3 regions of the Achromobacter sp. NCFB-sbj8-Ac1-l genome follow, and region 2 is predicted to be linked to each of the others. Evidence: predicted binding sites of a transcription regulator. Region 2 holds the regulator's gene; each other region holds the start of a gene.
The links. Region 2 encodes LexA, which represses DNA repair genes until DNA is damaged. Its sites were predicted from a motif close to ACTGTATNNNNATACAGT; they were not measured.
Positions count from the first base shown of each region.

Region 1: a site for LexA is predicted at 3,466-3,483, ahead of ACUDP5_RS20550 (ATP-dependent helicase). Genes of this name have one in related genera too.
Region 3: a site for LexA is predicted at 5,237-5,254, ahead of recA (recombinase RecA). Genes of this name have one in related genera too.

Region 1 is NZ_CP199812.1:4,496,126-4,503,337, reverse strand. It holds gene ACUDP5_RS20570 (DUF4123 domain-containing protein) at 1-99, shown strand, start outside; gene ACUDP5_RS20565 (T6SS phospholipase effector Tle1-like catalytic domain-containing protein) at 96-2,237, shown strand; gene ACUDP5_RS20560 (DUF3304 domain-containing protein) at 2,240-2,791, shown strand; gene ACUDP5_RS20555 (DUF3304 domain-containing protein) at 2,875-3,366, shown strand; gene ACUDP5_RS20550 (ATP-dependent helicase) at 3,528-5,624, shown strand; gene ACUDP5_RS20545 (magnesium and cobalt transport protein CorA) at 5,726-6,733, shown strand; gene ACUDP5_RS20540 (thermonuclease family protein) at 6,839-7,212, shown strand, end outside.
Region 2 is NZ_CP199812.1:3,969,737-3,976,948, forward strand. It holds gene uvrB (excinuclease ABC subunit UvrB) at 1-1,894, opposite strand, end outside; gene ACUDP5_RS18110 (aspartate/tyrosine/aromatic aminotransferase) at 2,095-3,294, shown strand; gene lexA (transcriptional repressor LexA) at 3,466-4,116, shown strand; gene lon (endopeptidase La) at 4,292-6,742, opposite strand; gene clpX (ATP-dependent Clp protease ATP-binding subunit ClpX) at 6,996-7,212, opposite strand, start outside.
Region 3 is NZ_CP199812.1:1,743,418-1,750,629, reverse strand. It holds gene metE (5-methyltetrahydropteroyltriglutamate--homocysteine S-methyltransferase) at 1-1,892, opposite strand, end outside; gene ACUDP5_RS08040 (LysR family transcriptional regulator) at 2,076-2,993, shown strand; gene recX (recombination regulator RecX) at 3,115-3,888, opposite strand; gene recA (recombinase RecA) at 4,047-5,108, opposite strand; gene ACUDP5_RS08025 (response regulator transcription factor) at 5,437-6,126, shown strand; gene ACUDP5_RS08020 (sensor histidine kinase N-terminal domain-containing protein) at 6,242-7,212, shown strand, end outside.

The sequences.
Region 1 (7,212 bases), 530 kb from region 2:
TATCGCCATGCCTTGACGCTGCTGCGCCGCCACGGCCTGCTGGCCCCCGCCCATTCCTCACCCACGCCTGTTGTCTCCAGCCTGGAGCCGCAATCATGACGTTCAAGTTCCGCTTCGCCGGCCCATGCCGCGAGATTCCCACGGACCTGGATTTCCAGGAGCAACGCAAGGCCTGCCAGAAAATGGGCGAAAAGGCCGGCACGGACTGCTCGATCGAGTTGTTCTTCGGATTCTTCTTCGATGGCACGCGCAACAACATGTATGTGTCGGACAAAGCGCGAGACAACACGCAGACGAATGTGGCGAGGTTGCATAACGTATTTGACGATAAGAAAGACCCTAGTTACAGCGCGCGCCAACACCGATTTCGTACCTATGTCGAAGGCGTGGGTACTCCTTGCGTAGATAAGGTGGGTGATCCGGGAACTGGCGTGCATGCGCAGGCGGGAGCCGCAGCGGGATGGGGGGGAGAAGGTCGCATCAATTGGGCTCTGCTGGAATTCCAGAACCATCTGTATTCGCATTTCGTACCGAATAGCACTTTGACAGATGCGCTAAGGCAGGACACGCGAGCGCTGGTTCGGGAAATGAGCACGGATATGTCGATGTCTGGTTTGCAGATAGAAGAGCTGGCAAAGGGCGCCACCCTTCCTTTTGGACCAACGCCTGGTGACGCGGCGGACGTGGCGATTCGACGCGCCCAAGGTCTGGCTGCATCAGTTTGGAGAGTTCTGAGCGTTCATAAAGCCAGACCGAACAATATGGCACGCTATTCCGTGTTGTCGCGTCGTAACCGTGAGATGCGGCAGATGCTGTCCGGCTACCTGTCCACAAATCCAAAAGTCGAGCGCATTCGCGTCTCTATCTTTGGTTTCTCTCGTGGCGCGGCCGAGGCACGGGTGTTTGCCAATTGGCTCAAGGACGCCTGCGATGTTCCCGAAGGAATGTCTTTTTACACCCCTCGCGGAGACGGCGTCTTGCGCCTTGGGGGCATTCCTGTGGTCATCGATTTCATGGGCTTGTACGACACCGTGGCCTCGGCCGGCATTGCACAGTCGGCGCCTGGCGAATTGTGGGACGGCCACGGCGCGTGGGCAAGCAAGGAAGACATGGAAGTTCCAAGTATGGTCACTCGCTGCGTCCATATGGTCGGGGCGCACGAAGTGCGAGGATCATTTCCGCTGGACTTGATTGATGGTCGTGGCTTTGAAGAGATCGTCTATCCGGGGGTGCATTCAGACGTGGGAGGCGGCTACAAGCCTGCAGAGCAAGGCCGAGGGATGGCGGATAACGATAAGCTGTCGCAAATTCCTCTGTGCGATATGTATCGGGAAGCCGTGACGGCCGGCGTACCCTTGAGGTTGCACACGGCGCCTGCTCGCGACAAGGCCCGGTTTGAAGTGTCGGCCAACCTGCGCAATGCATTCAATGCTTACGTCGAGAACACTCGCGACATATCCAATGGGCAATCATCGACCCGCCGAATCATGTACAACCACTACGTTCAGTATGTGCGCTGGCGACGCTTTCGTGTTGATCGCGGGCCTGAGTGGCTGGGCGGCATTCCCAGTGCGCTGCGGGCCAAGGCGAACAATCCTCAGGACTACGAGGATCTGGTGCAAGCCAACGACGAGTTGCTGCTGGAGGTTCGAACGTTGACTGCGAACAATGCGCTTGAACGCAGCTCAACCCCGAATGTGATGCCGGGTGCGGAAGGCGCTCGGCTCTATGACAGTGTCATGTTGGCATTGCGAGGCAACAAAGAGAAGATGTGGCTGGATCAGATGCGCACCGTCTGGAACCTTCCTGGCAGGCCCGTCGCCGCGGTGATTGATTTTCTGGACAATTATGTGCACGATTCAAGGGCCTGGTTCAAGCCTCTGGGCAAGGATGACGACGTGTGGATGAGCATCCAGCGTGATCGTCTCAAGCAACTGGACCAGCGTGAAAAGCTGGCCGAACAATATGTATCGACCGGTCGGGCTGACCTGGCCTGGCCACTGATGCCCAGCAAGGAAGAGCGGGCAGAGTTGGTTGCCTATCGAGCAAATCCCAATGCCGTGCCATTGCAGGCCGGTGGACGGGAGTTTTACTCTCAATGGGGCTATTTGCGCTGGCGCTCTGTCTACGCCAATCCTCAGGTTCGGGCGCAACGGGAGGCGCAGCAGGACCGGGAGAATACGCAGCGTGCTCTGCAGAATATGCCAATAAACTTCAACGCCATTCCGCGATTCTGAGTATGCAGAAAATCAATTTTCTGATCAGCCTGTTCACTCGACTTCGCTCGCTTCGTTGGGGATGCTCTTTAGCCTTTTGCATGGCGTTGATAGGGCAGCCTGTGGCTGGTTGGACGCAGTCCATGCCTATTCCCGCAACGCTTGGCGTGCGGTTAGGCATCATCAATTACCTTGACGAAGGTTTGAGTCCCGTCTTCATCAATCGTGCATGGGCGGGAAGTGCTCGTGCGCAGGCTTACACATCCAGCACTTGCTGCGTTGCCATTGCGACCGAGTGGAAGCCGGGAATGACAATGAGGGTGGAGTGGAATTCTGATTCGATGTTTTATCGTGGCGAGAATGATCTATTGGTTCGCGATGTTCCGGTCATGCCATACGAGCCGTTTCACGATGGTTATGTCTGGGCCATTTTTCTGCCTGGTGGAGAGGTGCGGCTGCAACCATCACGCTCTCGTCCTGGCGCGGAAGGCTTTTTGTTGGGGTTGCCTCCACCCGGCGAGGCGACCGAGGCGGAATTGAAGCAGTTCATCGAAAAGACCCAACCCAAGCAGTAGGCATGCGCCCGAGCATACGGATTCTTCGTTCACGTGCACGCGGTCAGTCGCTACACGGCAGTGCCCGTCTGATTCGCCGATCTATGTTGGCAATGTTCCTGGGCGCTTCAAGCCTGATCGCTGGTCTGGCTTCGACACAGCCCGTGCCGACCCCCGAGGCGCTTGCTGTTCGATTGGGTATCGTCAATTATCTGGATGAGGGCTTGAGCCCGGTTTTCATCAATCAAGCGTGGGCAGGCACCGCTCGTGCGCAGGCTTACACATCCAGCACTTGCTGTGTTTCCCTGCCAAGGGAGTGGGTGCCGGGCATGACGATGCGGATCGAATGGAACTCCGATTCCATGTTCGAGCGCGGGCAGGATGCGTTGACGGTACGAGACGCGCCGGTCTTGCCTTACGACATTTCCTATAGCGGCTATGTTTGGGCGATTTTCTTGCCTGGGGGTGAAGTGCGTGTACAGCCTTCAGCGTCTGGGCCTGGCGCTGTGGGCTTTTTGCCGGGACTGCCTCCACCCGGCGAGGCGACCGAGGCGGAATTGAAGCAGTTCATCGAAAAGACCCAACCCAAACCTTGAGTCGTCCGGGCGCCGAGCGACCGTCGCGCTACCCGTCCTCGTTTCTTCCCCCGTCCCCGCCAGACTCCCGCCGGGACATTGCCCGCGGCTGGTATGATGCCTGGATATATAACCAGTTGTCAGGCCGGCCTTTCCGCGCCTGGCTGCCAGCCCCGCGCGCCATGTCCGACCCGACCCTTCCGCCTTCCAACAGCCGTCCCGACCCCTTGGCCGACCTGAATCCGGCCCAGCGCGAGGCCGCCGAATTCGGCGTGGCCGGCGCGGGCGACGACGGTCCCCTGCTGGTCATCGCCGGGGCGGGGTCAGGCAAGACCAACACCTTGGCGCACCGGGTTGCTCACCTGATCCTGAACGGCGCCGACCCGCAGCGCATGCTGCTGTTGACGTTCTCGCGCCGCGCCGCCCAGGAAATGGAGCGCCGCGTGGGGTCGGTGCTGCAACGGGTGATGAACCTGCGCGGCACCCAGCAGGCGCCGTCGCTGCCATGGGCGGGTACGTTCCACGCCATCGGGGCGCGCCTTTTGCGCGATTGCGCCCAGCGCATCGGCCTGTCCGACGCCTTCACCATCCACGACCGGGGCGACGCCGAAGACCTGATGGGCATGGTCCGGCACGAGCTTGGGCTGTCGTCCACCAAGTCGCGCTTTCCGCTCAAGGGCACCTGCCTGGCGATCTATTCGCGGGTGGTCAACAGCCAGACGCCGGTGGCCGACGTGCTGCACAGCGTGTTCCCGTGGTGCGCGCAGTGGGAAGACGAGCTCAAGAGCCTGTTTCGCGGCTACGTGGCGGCCAAGCAGGACCAGCAGGTGCTCGATTACGACGACCTGCTGTTGTACTGGGCCGAAATGATGGGTGATGCGGCCAATGCCGCCGACGTCGGCGGGCGCTTCGACCATGTGCTGGTGGACGAATACCAGGACACCAACCGCCTGCAATCGGCCATTCTGCTGGCCATGAAGCCCGACGGCCGCGGCCTGACGGTGGTGGGCGACGACGCGCAGTCCATCTATTCGTTTCGCGCCGCCACGGTGCGCAATATCCTGGATTTCCCCAACCAGTTTCCCAAGCCGGCGCGGGTCATCACGCTGGACCGCAATTACCGTTCGACCCAGCCCATTCTCAATGCGTCCAATGCCGTCATCGGCCTGGCGACCGAGCGCTACGCCAAAGACCTCTGGACCGACCGCACGTCGTCGCAGCTGCCCGAACTGGTCACCGTCAGCGACGAAGGCGGGCAGGCCCGCTGGGTGGCCGATCAGGTGCTGGCCCAGCGCGAGGGCGGGGCCACGCTCAAGTCGCAGGCCGCGCTGTTTCGCACGTCCAGCCACAGCGCGGCGCTTGAACTGGAACTGACCCGCCGCAATATCCCGTTCGTCAAATTCGGCGGGCTGCGCTTCCTGGAAGCGGCCCACGTCAAGGACCTGCTGTCGCTGTTGCGCTGGGCCGAAAACCCGCGCGGCCGCATGGCGGGTTTTCGCGTGGCGCAGTTGTTGCCCGGCATCGGGCCGGCCACCGCCGGCAAGCTGATGGACGCCATGGCGCAGTCGGCCGAGCCGCTGCGTGCGCTGCGCGAATTCAAGCCGGGTGCGGCGGCCCAGGCCGAGTGGGGCGCGTTTGCCGATACGTATGCCGCGCTCGCCGACCCGGGCCTGCGCTGGCCGGCCGACGTCGACCTGGCGCTGCGCTGGTACGCCGGCCAGCTCGAACGCCTGTACGACGACGCCCGGGTGCGCAAGACCGACCTGGACCAGCTGGTGCGCATCGCCGCCGGCTACCCGTCGCGCGAGCGTTTCCTGACCGAACTGACGCTGGACCCGCCCGATGCCACCAGCGACGAATCCGGCGCCCCGTCGCGCGACGAAGACTACATGATCCTGTCCACCATCCATTCGGCCAAGGGCCAGGAATGGAAGGCCGTGTACGTGCTGAACGTGGTCGATGGCTGCATACCGTCCGACATGAGCACCGGCACGGCCGAGGAAATCGAAGAAGAGCGCCGCCTGCTGTACGTGGCCATGACGCGCGCCAAGGAACGCCTGCAACTGATCGTGCCGCAGCGCTTCTATGTGCACCAGCAGACCGGCATGGGCGACCGCCATGTGTACGGGTCGCGCACCCGCTACATCACCAACGCCATGCTGCCGCTGTTCGACCACCTGCCCAAGCTGCCCGACCTGCCGGGCGGGCCGCGCGAACCCCGGCAGCCGCAGGCGCCGCAGGTGGACGTGGCCAAGCGGGTGCGCAGCCTGTTCGCCTAGCAGGGGGGGGCCTCGGCCAGGGCTGAACAGCGGCGCTGGGCTATCATCGCCCCATACCGATACGCTGTTTCCGCAAGGGCTCGCATAGCCGGAGGATGCCTATGTCTACCGAAGAAATCGTCGCCACCGATCCGCATAAAGGCGAGGTCGTGGCGTCCATTGCCTATGTGAACGGCCGGCGCGAGCGCGAGGTGCCCATCGAAGAAGTGGGCCAGTACGTCAACCAGGACCGCAGCATGCTGTGGGTGGGCCTGCGCAATCCCGGCCCCGAACTGCTGGGCCAGGTGGCCCGCGAGCTGGGCGCCTGCGACAAGAACCAGGAAGAAATGCTGGAGCCGCACCGCCGGCCCAAGATCATCGACTACGGCAACATGGTGCTCATCGTGGCCATCACGGTCGAGGTCGAAGCCGAACGCCCCATCTTCGGCGAAACCCAATTCCTGATCGGCGAAGGCTTCCTGGTCACGGTGCGGCGCGGTGCCACCGCCGGCCACAGCCCCTTGCGCGAACGCCTGGAAGCCTCGCCCGACCTGCTCAAGCGCGGCAGCGACTACGTGGCCTCCGAACTGCTGGACTGGCTGGTGGACCGCTACGTGGCCGCCGCCGGCAAGATCGAATCGGTGGTCGAGGGCGCCGAGCAGAAGCTGCTGATCCGCGGCGCGAAAGATTCCGATATCCGCAAGCTCTATCGCCAGCGCCGCGACCTGTTGCGCATCCACACCGTGGTGTCGCCGCTGGTAGAGATCAGCCGCCGCCTGGCGCGCGTCGAGATGTCGGCCGTGGACGAACACGCCCGGCCGTATTTCGGCGAAGTGGCCGACCGCGTGTCGCGCGTCGATGAACTGTTCAACGCGCTGCGCGAATCGCTGGCCTTCGCGTTTGAAGCCAGCCTGATGATCGGCCAGGCCGCGCAGAACGACACCACGCGCAAGCTGGCGTCCTGGGCCGCCATCCTGGCCGTGCCTACGGCCATCGCCGGCATCTACGGCATGAACTTCAAGTTCATGCCCGAGCTGGAATCCCCGTATGGCTATCCCGTCACCCTGGGGGTGATCGCGTCGGTCTGTTCCTTCCTGTACTGGCGTTTCCGCAAGTCGGGCTGGCTCTAGACCTGCCAGGCCGGCAGGGCGCCGGCGCCGGGTGGGCCGCGCCTTGCCTGCGCCGCCCGGGCTTGTGGCACACTGCCTCTCGTTTCTTTATCCGGAGCCCGGCCCGTGCGCGGCAAATCTCCTTTTGGCGGCGCCAGCAAGCTGACCGCCCTGATCGTCGCCCTGGTCCTGGCCGCGGCCGGCGCTATCGTCAACTGGCTGCAGCCGTCGGGGCAGGGCGGCCAGCGGCCCGGCGCCAGTGCGCCGGCCTCCCAACGCACACCCGGGGCAGCCCCCGCAGGCGGCGTGCCGACCGGCAGCTATACCTTGACCGGCATGATCGTCAACGTGGCCGACGGCGATACCGTCACGCTGCGCGTGCCCGACGGCCAACGCCGCATCCGCCTGGACAGCATCGATGCGCCCGAAGAGGGCCATGGCGCCGACCAGCCCGGCCAGCCCTATGCCGAGGCCGCCCGCAAGAACCTGGCCGACCTGGT
Region 2 (7,212 bases):
GCTTGATTTCCCGCGCCAGCGCCTTTTCGTCCTTCAGGAACTCCGCCGGCACCGCCGCTTCCAGGGCGTCGTGCTGCACCGGCGCCACAATGCCATCGATCAGCTCGCGGACCGCCTTGTGCACGCCGCGCGCGGTAATGCCGTTGTCGGTGTTGAACTGCAACTGCTTGGCGCGGCGACGGCTGGTCTCTTCCATGGCACGCTGCATCGAATCCGTGATGCGGTCGGCATACAGGATGGCGTGGCCGTTCAGGTTGCGCGCAGCCCGACCGATGGTCTGGATCAGGCTGCGCTCGGACCGCAGGAACCCTTCCTTGTCGGCGTCCAGGATGGCCACCAGCGACACTTCCGGAATATCCAGGCCTTCGCGCAACAGGTTGATCCCCACCAGCACGTCGAACGTGCCCAGGCGCAGGTCGCGGATGATTTCGACGCGCTCGACCGTGTCGATGTCCGAGTGCAGGTAGCGCACCCGTACCCCGTGTTCGGACAGGAAGTCGGTCAGGTCCTCGGCCATGCGCTTGGTCAGCGTGGTGACCAGCACCCGCTCGCCCTGCCCCACGCGCACCTTGATCTGGCCCAGCAAGTCGTCCACCTGCGTGCGGGCAGGCAGCACCTCGACGATCGGGTCGACCAGACCGGTGGGCCGCACCACCTGCTCGATCACATTGTCGGTGTGCTCTTTCTCGTAGGCGGCGGGCGTGGCCGAGACGAACACGCATTGGCGCATCCGCGCCTCGAATTCCTCGAGTTTGAGCGGCCGGTTATCCAGCGCCGACGGCAACCGGAAGCCGTACTGCACCAGCGTTTCCTTGCGCGAACGGTCGCCGCGGTACATGGCGCTGAGCTGGCCGATGGTGACGTGGCTTTCGTCGATGAACATCAGGGCATCGGACGGCAGGTAGTCGATCAGCGTGGGCGGCGGATCGCCCGGCGCCGCGCCTGACAGATGCCGCGAGTAGTTTTCGATGCCTTTGCAGAACCCCAGCTCCTGCAGCATTTCCAGGTCGAAACGGGTGCGCTGCTCCAGACGCTGGGCCTCGACCAGATGGCCGTCATCGACAAAGCGCTTGACCCGGTCGCGCAGTTCTTCCTTGATGGTCTCGATGGCACGCATGACAGTATCGCGCGGGGTCACATAGTGCGAGCCAGGGTAGACGGTAAAGCGCGGCAGCTTCTGGCGGATACGGCCGGTCAGCGGATCGAACAGCTCCAGGCTTTCGATTTCGTCATCGAACAAGGTCAGCCGCAGCGCCAGTTCGGCGCTTTCGGCCGGGAAGATGTCGATGGTTTCGCCGCGCACCCGGAACACGCCGCGGGTGAATTCCGCGTCGTTGCGGGTGTACTGCATGGCAACCAGCCGCGCCAGGATCTCGCGCCGCGAGATCTGGTCGCCCGCGCGCAGGATCAGCACCATCGCGTGATAGTCGCCCGGGTTGCCGATACCGTAGATGCACGACACCGTGCCGACGATGATCGTGTCGCGACGTTCGAGAAGGCTCTTGGTCGCCGACAGGCGCATCTGCTCGATGTGCTCGTTGATGGACGAGTCCTTTTCAATGAACAGGTCGCGCGTGGGTACGTAGGCTTCGGGTTGGTAGTAGTCGTAATACGAAACGAAATACTCGATCGCATTCTTGGGGAAGAACTCGCGCATTTCGGCGTACAACTGCGCCGCCAGGGTCTTGTTCGGGGCCAGAACCAGGGCCGGCCGCCCGAGCTGGGCGATGACGTTGGCCATGGTGTAGGTCTTGCCCGACCCGGTCACACCCAGCAGGGTCTGGAACATCAGGCCGTCCTGCACCCCCTGGACCAGGCCCTCGATGGCCGCAGGCTGGTCGCCGGCCGGCGGGTAAGGCTGGTACAGATGAAACGGGCTATCCGGGAAATCCACGAATCCGGCACCCGCCGGGCCAGCACCGGGCGCCGCCGCAACGGGGGCTGCGCCGGCCGGATCGGTGGTCGAACCCGCGGCTGCGGCACCCGCCGTACTTGGGTCTATTGCGCTCTTAGGCATGCTAGACTGTTCCCAGGGTAAACCCCCCATTATCCACAGCACTTCCCACTGCGTCCACTCACCCTCAGCAGAGTCCCATGAGCACCCTTTTCGATTCCGTCGAACTCGCGCCGCGCGACCCCATTCTTGGTCTGAACGAACAATACAACGCGGATACCCGCCCCGGTAAAGTCAACCTGGGCGTTGGCGTGTACTACGACGACCAGGGCCGGATTCCCCTGCTGGGCGCGGTGCGCAAGGCCGAAATCGCCCGCATCGAAGCCGCTGCTGCCCGCGGCTATCTGCCGATCGAGGGCATCGCCGGCTACAACCAGGGCGCGCAAGCCCTGCTGATCGGCAAGGATTCCCCCCTGGTGACCGAAGGCCGCGTCCTCACCACCCAGGCCCTGGGCGGCACCGGCGCCCTCAAGATCGGCGCCGACTTCCTGCGCCAGCTGCTGCCGACCGCCAAGGTCCTGATCAGCGACCCCAGCTGGGAAAACCACCGCGCGCTGTTCGAACGCGCCGGCTTCGAAGTCGGCACCTACGCCTACTACGATGCCGCCACCCGTGGCCTGAATTTCGATGGCATGCTGGCCGCCCTGAAGGCCGCGCCGGCCCAGACCGTCGTCGTGCTGCACGCTTGCTGCCACAACCCCACGGGCGTGGACCCCACCTTCGAACAATGGCAGCAGATCGCCGCCGTCGTGAAGGAAAACAACCTGGTCCCGTTCCTGGACATCGCCTACCAGGGTTTCGGCGAAGGCCTCAAGGAAGATGCCGCCGTCGTGCGCCTGTTCGCCGACCTGAACATGACCATGTTCATCAGCTCGTCGTTCTCGAAGTCGTTCTCGCTGTACGGCGAGCGCGTCGGCGCCCTGACCGTCGTGGCCGGCAGCAAAGACCAGGCCACCCGCGTCCTGAGCCAGCTCAAGCGCGTCATCCGCACCAACTATTCCAACCCGCCCACCCACGGCGGCACGATCGTCTCGACGGTGCTGAACACGCCTGAACTGTTCGCCATGTGGGAACAGGAACTCGGCGCCATGCGCGACCGTATCCGCCTGATGCGCAAGCAACTGGTCGAGAAAATCAAGGAACACGGCGGCAAGCAGGACTTCAGCTTCGTGCTGCAGCAACGCGGCATGTTCTCGTACTCGGGCCTGACCTCGGCCCAGGTCGACCGCCTGCGCGAAGAGCATGGCGTCTATGCCGTCTCCAGCGGCCGCATCTGCGTTGCCGCCCTGAACAGCGGCAACATCGACCAGGTCGCCAAGGGCATCGCCGCGGTGCTGTAAAGCGCCTCGCACTGCCGGCACCAGCCAGACGGGACCTTCGGGTCCCGTTTTCATTGCCCGCGATTTATGGGTCTCTTGCCCTGGCGCTCGACACCCGCTTGCTTTTTTGCGTTATGTCCCCCAGAATGCTGCTGTATATATGTACAGTCCGACCCCAAACGGATCATCGCCATGGCCAGCAAACTCACTGATCGTCAACAGCAAATCCTGGACCTCATCCGGCAAACCGTCGCGCGCACGGGCTTTCCGCCCACCCGCGCCGAAATTGCCTTGGCCCTGGGATTTCGCTCGCCCAACGCGGCCGAAGACCATCTCAAGGCCCTGGCCCGCAAAGGCGCCATTGAGCTCACGGCCGGCGCCTCGCGCGGCATCCGCCTGAAAGACGCCTCGGCCGCCCCGACGCAAGCCGCCCTGCCCCTGCCAGGCCTGGCGCAGCTGCTGCTGCCGTTGGTAGGCCGGGTGGCCGCCGGCAGCCCCATCCTGGCCGCCGAACACGTCGAACGCGAAATCGGCGTCGACTCCAGCCTGTTCGCCCAGGCACCCGACTACCTGCTCAAGGTGCGCGGCATGAGCATGCGCGATGCCGGCATCCTCGAAGGCGACCTGCTCGCCGTCAAGAAGGCCTCCGAAGCCCGCAACGGCCAGATCGTGGTGGCCCGCCTGGGCGACGACGTCACCGTCAAGCGCCTGCAGCGCCAGCACGGCCGTATCGAACTGCTGCCCGAAAACCCCGACTTCGACACCATCGTGGTCGAAGCCGACCAGGAATTCGCGCTCGAAGGCATCGCGGTCGGCCTGATCCGCACCCACGCACTGCATTGATGCACCACTGAACCGCGCTTGGCTGGCCTCGCAGGCCGTTCCAGGTTCTCTATACGGCTCCCGCCCGGCCAGCGTCGCCGAGACACGCCGCAGTGCAGCCAAGCCTAAAAAAGAAACCCCGCCAAGGCGGGGTTTCTTGTTGAAGGCGCCGCAAGCAGCGCCTCTCGGGCCAGCATCAGTGCTTGAGCACCGGGTCCGTCGAGCCAGGCTCGGCCGGCTTGGCCACCAGCGGTTCCTTCACCGCCTCGTCTTCGGCCAGCGGCTCGGGCAGGCGTTCCAGGGCCAGTTCCAGCACCTTGTCGATCCAGCGCACCGGCACGATCTCGAGATGGTTCTTGACGTTGTCCGGGATCTCCGCCAAATCCTTGACGTTTTCTTCCGGGATCAAGACCGTCTTGATGCCACCGCGGTGAGCGGCCAACAGCTTTTCCTTCAAGCCGCCGATCGGCAGGACTTCGCCACGCAACGTGATTTCGCCCGTCATGGCGACATCGGCGCGCACCGGGATGCGCGACAGCGCCGACACCATGGCCGTGGTGATCGCAATACCCGCAGACGGACCGTCCTTGGGCGTCGCGCCTTCCGGCACGTGCACGTGCATGTCATGCTTCTCGAACACGCTGTCTGCAAAGCCCAAGCGACGGGCGCGTGAGCGCACCACCGTACGAGCCGCTTCGACCGATTCCTTCATCACGTCGCCCAGCGAACCGGTGCGTTGGATCACGCCCTTGCCGGGCATGTCCGCCACTTCGATCGTGAGCAGGTCGCCACCGACTTCCGTCCAGGCCAGGCCGGTCACTTGACCGATCTGGTTTTCCTTTTCGGCCATGCCGAAGGTGTAGCGGCGCACGCCGAGGTAGTCGCTCAGGTTGTCGCCCGTGACATTGACCGGCTTGACCTCGAGGGTCTTGCCTTCGGCCTTGGCACGATCGGTCTGGGTCAGCAATTGCTTGATGACTTTGCGGCAGATCTTGCCCACTTCGCGCTCGAGCGCACGCACACCGGCTTCGCGGGTGTAGTAGCGCACGATGTCGCGCAAGGCGCTGTCGTCGACGGTAAGCTCGGTATCCTTCACGCCGTTGTTCTTCATCAGCTTGGGCAGCAGATGGTCGCGGGCGATGTGGATCTTTTCTTCCTCGGTGTAACCCGACAGGCGGATCACTTCCATGCGGTCCAGCAGCGCCGGCGGAATGTTCAGCGTGTTGCTGGTCGCCACGAACATGACGTCGGACAGATCGAAGTCAACCTCGATGTAGTGGTCCTGGAACGTGTGGTTCTGTTCAGGATCCAGCACTTCGAGCAGCGCCGACGAGGGATCGCCACGGAAATCCATGCCCAGCTTGTCGATTTCGTCGAGCAGGAACAAGGGATTGCGCACGCCGACCTTCGACATGTTCTGGACGATCTTGCCCGGCATCGAACCGATGTAGGTCCGACGATGGCCGCGGATCTCGGCTTCGTCGCGCACGCCACCCAGGGCCATGCGCACGAACTTGCGGTTCGTGGCCTTGGCGATGGACTGGCCAAGCGAGGTCTTGCCGACGCCCGGAGGGCCGACCAGGCACAGGATAGGCGCCTTGACCTTGTCCACGCGCTGTTGCACGGCAAGGTATTCAAGGATGCGTTCCTTCACCTTTTCCAGGCCGTAGTGGTCGTTGTCCAGTACGGTCTCGGCGTTGGCGATGGAATTGTTGATCTTGCTCTTCTTTCTCCAGGGGAGGTTGATGAGCGTATCGATGTAGTTGCGCACCACGGTGGCTTCGGCCGACATGGGCGACATGAGCTTGAGCTTCTTGAGCTCGGCATCGGCCTTTTTACGTGCCTCTTTGGGCATGTGGGCAGCGATGATCTTCTTTTCGAGCTCTTCGATGTCCGCGCCTTCTTCGCCCTCGCCCAACTCTTTCTGAATGGCCTTGACCTGCTCATTCAGGTAGTAGTCGCGCTGGCTCTTTTCCATCTGCTTCTTCACGCGGCCGCGAATCCGCTTCTCGACCTGGAGAATGTCGATTTCGGTTTCCAGCTGCGTGAGCAAGCCTTCAAGGCGTTCGGAGGTGCCGACGATCTCGAGCATCTTCTGCTTCTGCTCGAGTTTCAGCGGAAGATGCGCGGCGATCGTATCGGCCAGGCGACCGGCGTCATCGATGCCGGCGAGCGAGGTCAGGATCTCCGGAGGGATCTTCTTGTTCAGTTTGACGTATTGCTCGAACTGGGCAACGATCGCGCGGCGCAGGGCTTCGGTTTCGGAGCCCTGGACGGCATCCGGCTCGATCGGCGTGACCTGGCACGTAAAGTGCGAATCGGCGTCTTCGATGCTGTTGATGCGGGCACGCTGGGTACCCTCGACCAGCACCTTGACGGTGCCGTCGGGCAGCTTGAGCATCTGCAGGATGCCGGCGACGCAGCCGATCTCGTAGACGTCTTCGGGGGTGGGATCATCCTTGCCGGCGGACTTTTGGGCCACCAGCATGATGCTCTTGCCCGCTTCCATCGCAACCTCGAGCGCGCGGATCGAGCGCGGACGGCCGACGAACAGCGGGATGACCATGTGCGGAAACACCACGACATCGCGCAGCGGCAGCAGGGGAAGGTCGATCGGGTCGGAAGGCAGGGTCTGGCTGGCAGACATAGGAGGTTCCTCGGTATGACTCGGCGTATCGGGGACAGGATGCCCGGGTATACCCAGGCATCTTCGTCAGTTACGTCTGTTATGGGAACAATAGCCGAAAATTCAAGATCCCGGCTGCCGGATAAACAAAACGGCAAAAAAAACAGCGGCCGGTTTCCCTTGTTTTCTTGGACACGCCCCGGGACCATCCGTTCAAGGTCAGGCCCCGAGGTAAAAAAACCCGTTACGAGAACGGGTTTTTCTGAAATAACCGTCAGGCCGCGGCGTCGCGGACTTCTCCGCGCTCGGGCTTTTCGGCGGCGCTTTCTTCGTCCGCGTAGATCAGCAAGGGCTTGCCCTCGCCTTCGATCGCGCCTTCGTCCAGCACCACGCGCTTGACGTTGCCTTGCGACGGCAGGTCATACATGGTGTCGAGCAGCGCCTGCTCGATGATGGAGCGCAGGCCGCGGGCGCCGGTCTTGCGCTTGAGC
Region 3 (7,212 bases), 2.2 Mb from region 2:
CAGTCCAGGTACGCCTGCCAGTCGGCGCGGCGCAGCGGCAGGCCTTCGCGGATGGCCGGCTCGTCGATCTGGATGACGCTGATGCCGGCAGCTTCCAGGTCTACCACTTCGTCGCGCAGCGCCAGCGCCAGTTGGCGGCAGGTCTGTTCGCGCGGCTGGTCGTCACGCACGAACGACCACTGCAAGATGGTGACCGGCCCGGTCAGCATGCCCTTGACCGGCTTGTCGGTCAGCGACTGCGCATACGACGACCAGCCCACCGTCATCGGCGCGGGACGGGCGACGTCGCCGAAGATGATCGGCGGCTTGACGCAACGCGAACCGTAGCTCTGCACCCAGCCGTTCTTGGTGAAGGCAAAGCCGGCCAGCAGCTCGCCGAAGTACTCCACCATGTCGTTGCGCTCAGGTTCGCCGTGCACCAGCACATCCAGGCCGACCTTTTCCTGGAAGCGGATCACCTCTTCGATTTCCTTGCGGATGGCGGTCTCGTAGGCCGAATCCGTCAGCGCGCCCGACTTCCAGTCGCGGCGCAGCGCGCGGATTTCGGCGGTTTGCGGGAACGAACCGATGGTCGTGGTCGGGTAGGCGGGCAGGCCCAGTTCTTCCTGCTGGCGGGCAATGCGGCCGGCAAACGGGGCGCGGTCCCGCGACACGCTGGCCGAGGCGGCCATGCGCTGCGCCACCACCGGGTTGTGGATGCGGGCCGACGAACGGCGCGCGGCCAGGGCGGCGCGCTGCTTGGCCAGGCCGTCCTGCACCGACGGTTCCGTGGCGCTGTCCAGGGCGCGGCCCAACAGGCTCAGTTCTTCCAGCTTTTGCGCAGCGAACGACAGCCAGCTCTTGAGCTCGGCGTCCAGCTCGGTTTCGTTGGCCAGGTCCACCGGCACGTGCAGCAGCGAGCACGACGGCGCCAGCCACAGACGCTCGCCCAGCTGTTGCTTGACCGGCGCCAGCGTGGCGATGGCAGCGTCCAGGTCGGTGCGCCAGATGTTGCGGCCATTGATCACCCCGGCGGACAGCACCTTGTCGGCGCCCAGGCCGGCCACCACCTCGGCCAGTTGCTCCGGCGCGCGGACCAGGTCCACGTGCAGACCCGCGACCGGCAGGCCCAGCGTCGTTTCCAGATTGTCCTTCAGGCCGTCGAAGTACGTCGCGAGCAACAGTTTCACCGGGCTGGCCGACAGCGTGGCGTAGACCCGCGTGAAGGCATCGCGCCAGGCTTGCGGCAGATCCAGCGCCAGGATCGGTTCGTCGACCTGTACCCACTCCACGCCCAGCTTGGCAAAGCGGGCCAGCACTTCGACGTATACCGGCACCAGGTTGGTCAGCAGCTGCAACTTGGCGGGGTCGGCGGCCCCCGCGGCGAACGCGTCGCCCTTGCCCTGGAACAGCCAGGTCAGCGGGCCCGGGATCACCGGCTTGACCGCGTAGCCCTGCGCCTGGGCTTCCTGGACCTGCTCGAACAGCGATTCGCGAGCGATGCGGAAGGTCTGGCCGGGCACCAGTTCCGGCACGATGTAGTGGTAGTTGGTGTCGAACCACTTGGTCATTTCGCAGGCGGCGGCGGGCTTGCCCGACGGCGCGCGACCACGGCCCATGCGGAACAAGGTGTCCAGCGACACCGGCTCGTTGTCCTTCTGGCCGAACCGGGCGGGCACGGCGCCCAGCAACGTGGTCCATTCCAGGATCTGGTCGTACCAGGCGAAATCGCCCACGGGCACGAACTTCAGGCCGGCGGCGGCCTGCAGCTTCCAGTGCTGGGCGCGCAGGTCGCGGCCGGTTTGCGCCAGCGCTTCGCCGGTCTGCTTGCCAGCCCAATAGGCTTCGACAGCGTGCTTCAACTCGCGGTGGGCCCCAATGCGGGGGAATCCCAAATTATGAATCGTAGTCATGACTACCCCTATATTCGACAAAATTTGTTCATATGAAGGCTATTCTGCCGCCAAATCAAAATGAATCAAAATCAATGTCTACATTCATAAGATGAGGGAATCTCATACAATATAAGCTCATGCCCGCCCTCTGGGGTTGGGTGCCCCGCCGCCTCGGCTCGCCCTGACCGTCACGCCGCCCGCATGCTGGAAATCCGCCACCTAGAAACGCTGACCGCCATCCGTGAAGGCGGCAGCCTGCAGGAAGCCGCAGAGCGCCTGCACCTGACCCAGTCCGCCCTGTCGCACCAATTGCGCGACCTGGAAACGCGGCTGGGCACGCCGCTGCTGAACCGCCGCACCCGCCCGGCCCGACTGACCACGGCAGGGCTGCGCGTGCTGGCCCTGGCCGACGAGGTGCTGCCGCGCATGCGCGCCACCGAACGCGAATTGCAGCGCCTGGCCGCCGGCCGCACCGGCCGACTGCACCTGGCCATCGACTGCCATTCCTGCTTTCAATGGCTGATGCCGGCGCTGGACGCCTTCCGTGTGCAATGGCCGGATGTGGCGCTGGACCTGTCTGCGGCGTTTTCCTTCGCCCCCCTGCCCGCGTTGGTGCGGGGCGACCTGGATCTGGTCATCACGTCCGACCCCCAGCCGCTGGACGCGGTGCAGTACCTGCCGCTGTTCAAGTACGAGCTGGTGCTGGCCGTGTCCGAATCCAATCCGCTGGCCGGCAGCAAGTTCGTCATGCCCGACCAACTGGCCGACCAGACGCTCATCACCTACCCGGTGGACAAGCAGCGCCTGGATATCTTCACGGCCTTCCTGGACCCGGCCGATGTCGAACCCGCCGCCATCCGCAAGGCCGAACTGACGCCGATCATCGCGCAACTGGTTGCCAGCAACCGAGGCGTGGCCGCCCTGCCCAACTGGGCGTTGACCGAATACATGAACCAGGGCTGGCTGCGCCAGTGCCGGCTGGGGCCGCAGGGCGTCTGGCGCACGCTGTACGCCACGGTGCGCAGCGAAGACACAGACGCGTCTTACATCGATGAATTCCTGACCCTGACTCGCGACGTCTGCTTCAAGACGCTCAGCGGGATCAAGTCGGCGAAGTAAACGGCCGCGGCGCAAAGCGGGCCGTCGCACGGCGAACCCGCGGCCCGCGCTGACGATGCGCCGGCCCGGCAGTCAGAAGATCGGCAATGACGCGATCCAGCGACACCCCGCGTTGCGCTGCCTACTCGTCGTCGCCTGCGCCCAGGATGCGCCGAATGACATCGTGCGCAAAACCACGGCTGGCCAGGAAGCGGGCCTGCCTGGCATACGCAGCGCGGTCTTCGGGCTTGGCGTCGAACTTTCTTTTCCAGACTTCCAGTGCTCGGTCGTATTCCGTGGCCCGCAGTTGCTCGCGCAGTTCGGCCACCTGGCTGTCGTCCACGCCGTGCTGCCGCAGTTCCTGGACGATGCGGGCCGCCCCCTGGCGCGAAGCGCGCCGGTGCACCAGGCTCTGTGCGAAGCGTTCGGTGGACAGCCAGCCTTCTTTTTCCAGCGCGTCGAGCACGGTGTCGACCTCGGCCGGATCGTCGGCGTGCGGGGCGAGCTTGCGAGCCAGTTCTTCGCGGGCATGTTCGCGCCGCGACAGATACCCCACGGCGCGCATCTTCAAGGACGGCCCCTTGGGTGGGGCCTTGGCCTCGCGGGCGCCGCCCGACGGACCGCCGTCCGACGGATCGCCGCCCGACGGATCGCCGTCCGAAACCTTTGCATCCCGGGCAGAACCTGCGCGCGAGCGGTATCGATTGGACGCGCCTTTGCGGCCGCTGGCTCGCATTTCGGAGCTGCGCTGCCATTGATCGGGCGGCGCGTCGTCGCCGCCCCGGCCATCCGCACCCGCCCCGCGCCGCGCGTCCGACGTGCGGCGCAGCCCATCGGGCTTGGCCACGGTTTCGAATTCGTCGTCCAGCTTGGCGCGTAGGCGGTCAGCGGACGCGGCGGAGGGTTTCCAGCTCATGCGCTTCCTGCTTGCTATGTGCCAGCGGCAGGTCTCTCATGCTGGCCCCGCAACGTGGGGGCCTGATGCATGGGAGCCTGCCGCTGGCAACCGGGCGGAAAGGCCCGGCGACGATGCCGGACCCCGGCATCGGGGCCTGGCGACGGATGCCGGACGATTTACTCGGCGTCGTCTTCCGCGGTGGGAACGAATTCAGCCGCGCGGCTGACGATGCCCTGGTTTTCGCGAACGCGGTTTTCGATTTCGATCGCGATTTCCTTGTGCTCTTTCAGGTATTCGCGGACGTTGTCCTTGCCCTGGCCGATGCGGTTGCCGTTGTAGCTGTACCACGCGCCGGACTTGTCCACCACGTTGGCGGCCACGCCCAGATCGATGATTTCGCCTTCGCGAGAGATGCCGGCGCCATACATGATGTCGAATTCGGCCTGCTTGAACGGCGGCGCCACCTTGTTCTTGACGACCTTGACGCGGGTTTCATTACCGACGACCTCGTCGCCCTTCTTGATGGAACCGATGCGGCGGATGTCCAGGCGGACCGAGGCGTAGAACTTGAGCGCGTTGCCGCCGGTGGTGGTTTCGGGGTTGCCGAACATGACGCCGATCTTCATGCGGATCTGGTTGATGAAGATGACCATGCAATTGGTGCGCTTGATGGTGGCGGTCAGCTTGCGCAGCGCCTGGCTCATCAGGCGGGCCTGCAGGCCCGGCAGCGAATCGCCCATTTCGCCTTCGATTTCGGCCTTGGGCACCAGGGCCGCGACCGAGTCGATGACGATCAGGTCGACCGACCCCGAACGCACCAGGGCGTCGGTGATTTCCAGGGCCTGCTCGCCCGTGTCCGGCTGCGAGATCAGCAGGTCGGTCAGGTTGACGCCCAGCTTGTTGGCGTACTGCACGTCCAGCGCGTGTTCGGCGTCGACGAAGGCGCAGGTGCCGCCGATTTTCTGCATTTCGGCAATGACCTGCAGGGTCAGCGTGGTTTTGCCCGAGGATTCCGGACCGTAGATTTCAACCACGCGGCCCCGCGGCAGGCCGCCGACGCCCAGTGCGATATCCAGCCCCAACGACCCCGTGGACACCACCTGGATGTCGTGCGAGACCTCGTTGTCGCCGTAGCGCATGATCGAGCCCTTGCCGAACTGCTTTTCGATCTGCGAAAGCGCGGCGGCAAGCGCCTTGGCTTTTTCCGAAGCGGCGGCCTTGGTGGTTTTGTCGTCCATGTAGAGTCCTGTCTGTAACGTATCGGGGCGCGGTACGGGGTTGTCGAGATACCGGAGTTGTCGAGGGGGTATCGAGCTACCGGATTGTCCTGAGATTTCGGATAGCGCAGATTATGGCATCGGATTGTACTGTACAAAAAACCAGTGTGCCAGAGTTTTCCACGTATTCCCTGAGTGGGCAAGCGCGGTGGCCTATGCCAGAATCGCGGATACCCCCGGCGTTATGTCCCCATTGCCCGCCGGGCCGCCCGCCCTGGGTCACAAGCCCCGCGGCGGCCAGCGCGCGCCCGGTGCGCGTTGCCGGTTTCCCCTCTTTATTCAGCAGCCCATGCGCATCCTGATCGCCGAAGACGACAGCATCCTGGCCGACGGCCTGTCACGCTCGTTGCGCCATAACGGCTACGCGGTGGATGCCGTACGCGACGGGCTGGCCGCCGATTCCGCGCTGGCGGCCCAGGCCTTCGACCTGCTCATCCTCGACCTCGGCTTGCCGCAGTTGGCGGGGCTGGAGGTGCTGCGCCGGCTGCGCGCCCGCAATTCCGCCCTGCCCGTCCTCATCCTGACCGCCGCCGACAGCATCGAACAGCGCGTCAAAGGCCTGGACCTGGGCGCCGACGACTACATGGCCAAGCCTTTCGCGCTGTCCGAGCTCGAAGCGCGCGTGCGCGCCCTGACCCGTCGCGGCGCGGGCGGCGGCGCCACGCTGCTCAAGCACGGCCGGCTGGTGTTCGACCAGACCGGGCGTGTGGCCATGGTCGACGACCAGACGCTGGACCTGTCCGCCCGCGAAGTCAGCCTGCTGGAAATCCTGCTGACCCGCAGCGGCCGCATGGTCAGCAAGACCCAGTTGGTCGACCACCTGTGCGAATGGGGTGAAGAGGTCAGCACCAACGCCATCGAAGTCTATGTGCACCGCCTGCGCAAGAAGCTGGAACCCAGCGGGGTGAAGATCGTGACGGTGCGCGGCCTGGGCTACTGCCTTGAACGGGACCAGGGTGCGGCGTACCTCGCAAGCTGAGCCTGCCACGCCGGAGGCGCTCAACCAGGAAGCGCTGGATGTCATGCGGGCCGGCGCCCGCGGCCCCAGCTTCGCGCCGCCGCAGCGCTCGCTGCTGGGCGAGATCCTGGACTGGATGCTGGCGCCGCTGTTCCTGCTGTGGCCCATGAGCGTGGCCATCACCTATGTGGTGGCGCAGAACATCGCCAACGTGCCCTACGACCGCGCACTGGCCAACAACCTGCACGTACTGACCCGCCAGGTGCACGCCCAGGACGGCCGCGCGGTGCTGCGCATGACCGATCCGGCGCGCGAGGTGCTGCGCGCCGACGAGACCGACAGCGTCTTCTGGCTGGCCCTGGGCAGCCGCGGCGAGTACCTCGGCGGCGACCGCGCCCTGCCGCTGCCCGCCTCGGTGGGCCAGCCCCGCCCCGGCGAAGTGCAGTACGAGGACGACACCCTGCGCGGCTTCGGCATCCGCCTGGCCTACACCTGGGTCGACCTGAACCTGCCCAACACCCAGCCCGCGCTGCTGATCGTCGCCGAGACGGTCGAAAAACGCACCCAGCTTGCCAACGACATCATCAAGGGCGTGATCATTCCGCAATTCGTGGTGCTGCCGATCGCGGTGCTGCTGGTGTGGTTCGGGCTGTCGCGCGGCGTCGCGCCGCTGAACGCACTGCAGCAGCGCTTGCGGGCGCGCCGACCCGACGACCTGTCGCCCATCGATGAACGCGCCGCGCCGTCCGAGATCGCGCCGCTGGTGGCGGCCATGAACGATCTGCTGGATCGCCTGTCGGCCAACGTGCAGGCGCAGCGCCGCTTCGTCGCCGATGCCGCGCACCAGTTGAAGACGCCGCTGGCCGGCCTGCGCACACAGGCCGAATTGGCCCTGCGCGACGCCAGTCCCGAGGAAATGCAGTCCAGCCTGCGCCAGTTGGTGACCGGCTCAGAACGCGCGACCCGGCTGGTCAACCAGTTGCTGCTGCTGGCGCGCGCCGAGAACCCCAGCGCGATCGGCCTGGCTGCCACCGACCTGAACGCCATCGCCTACGAGCAGGCGATGCACTGGGTGCCGCAGGCGCTGTCGCTCAACACCGATCTGGG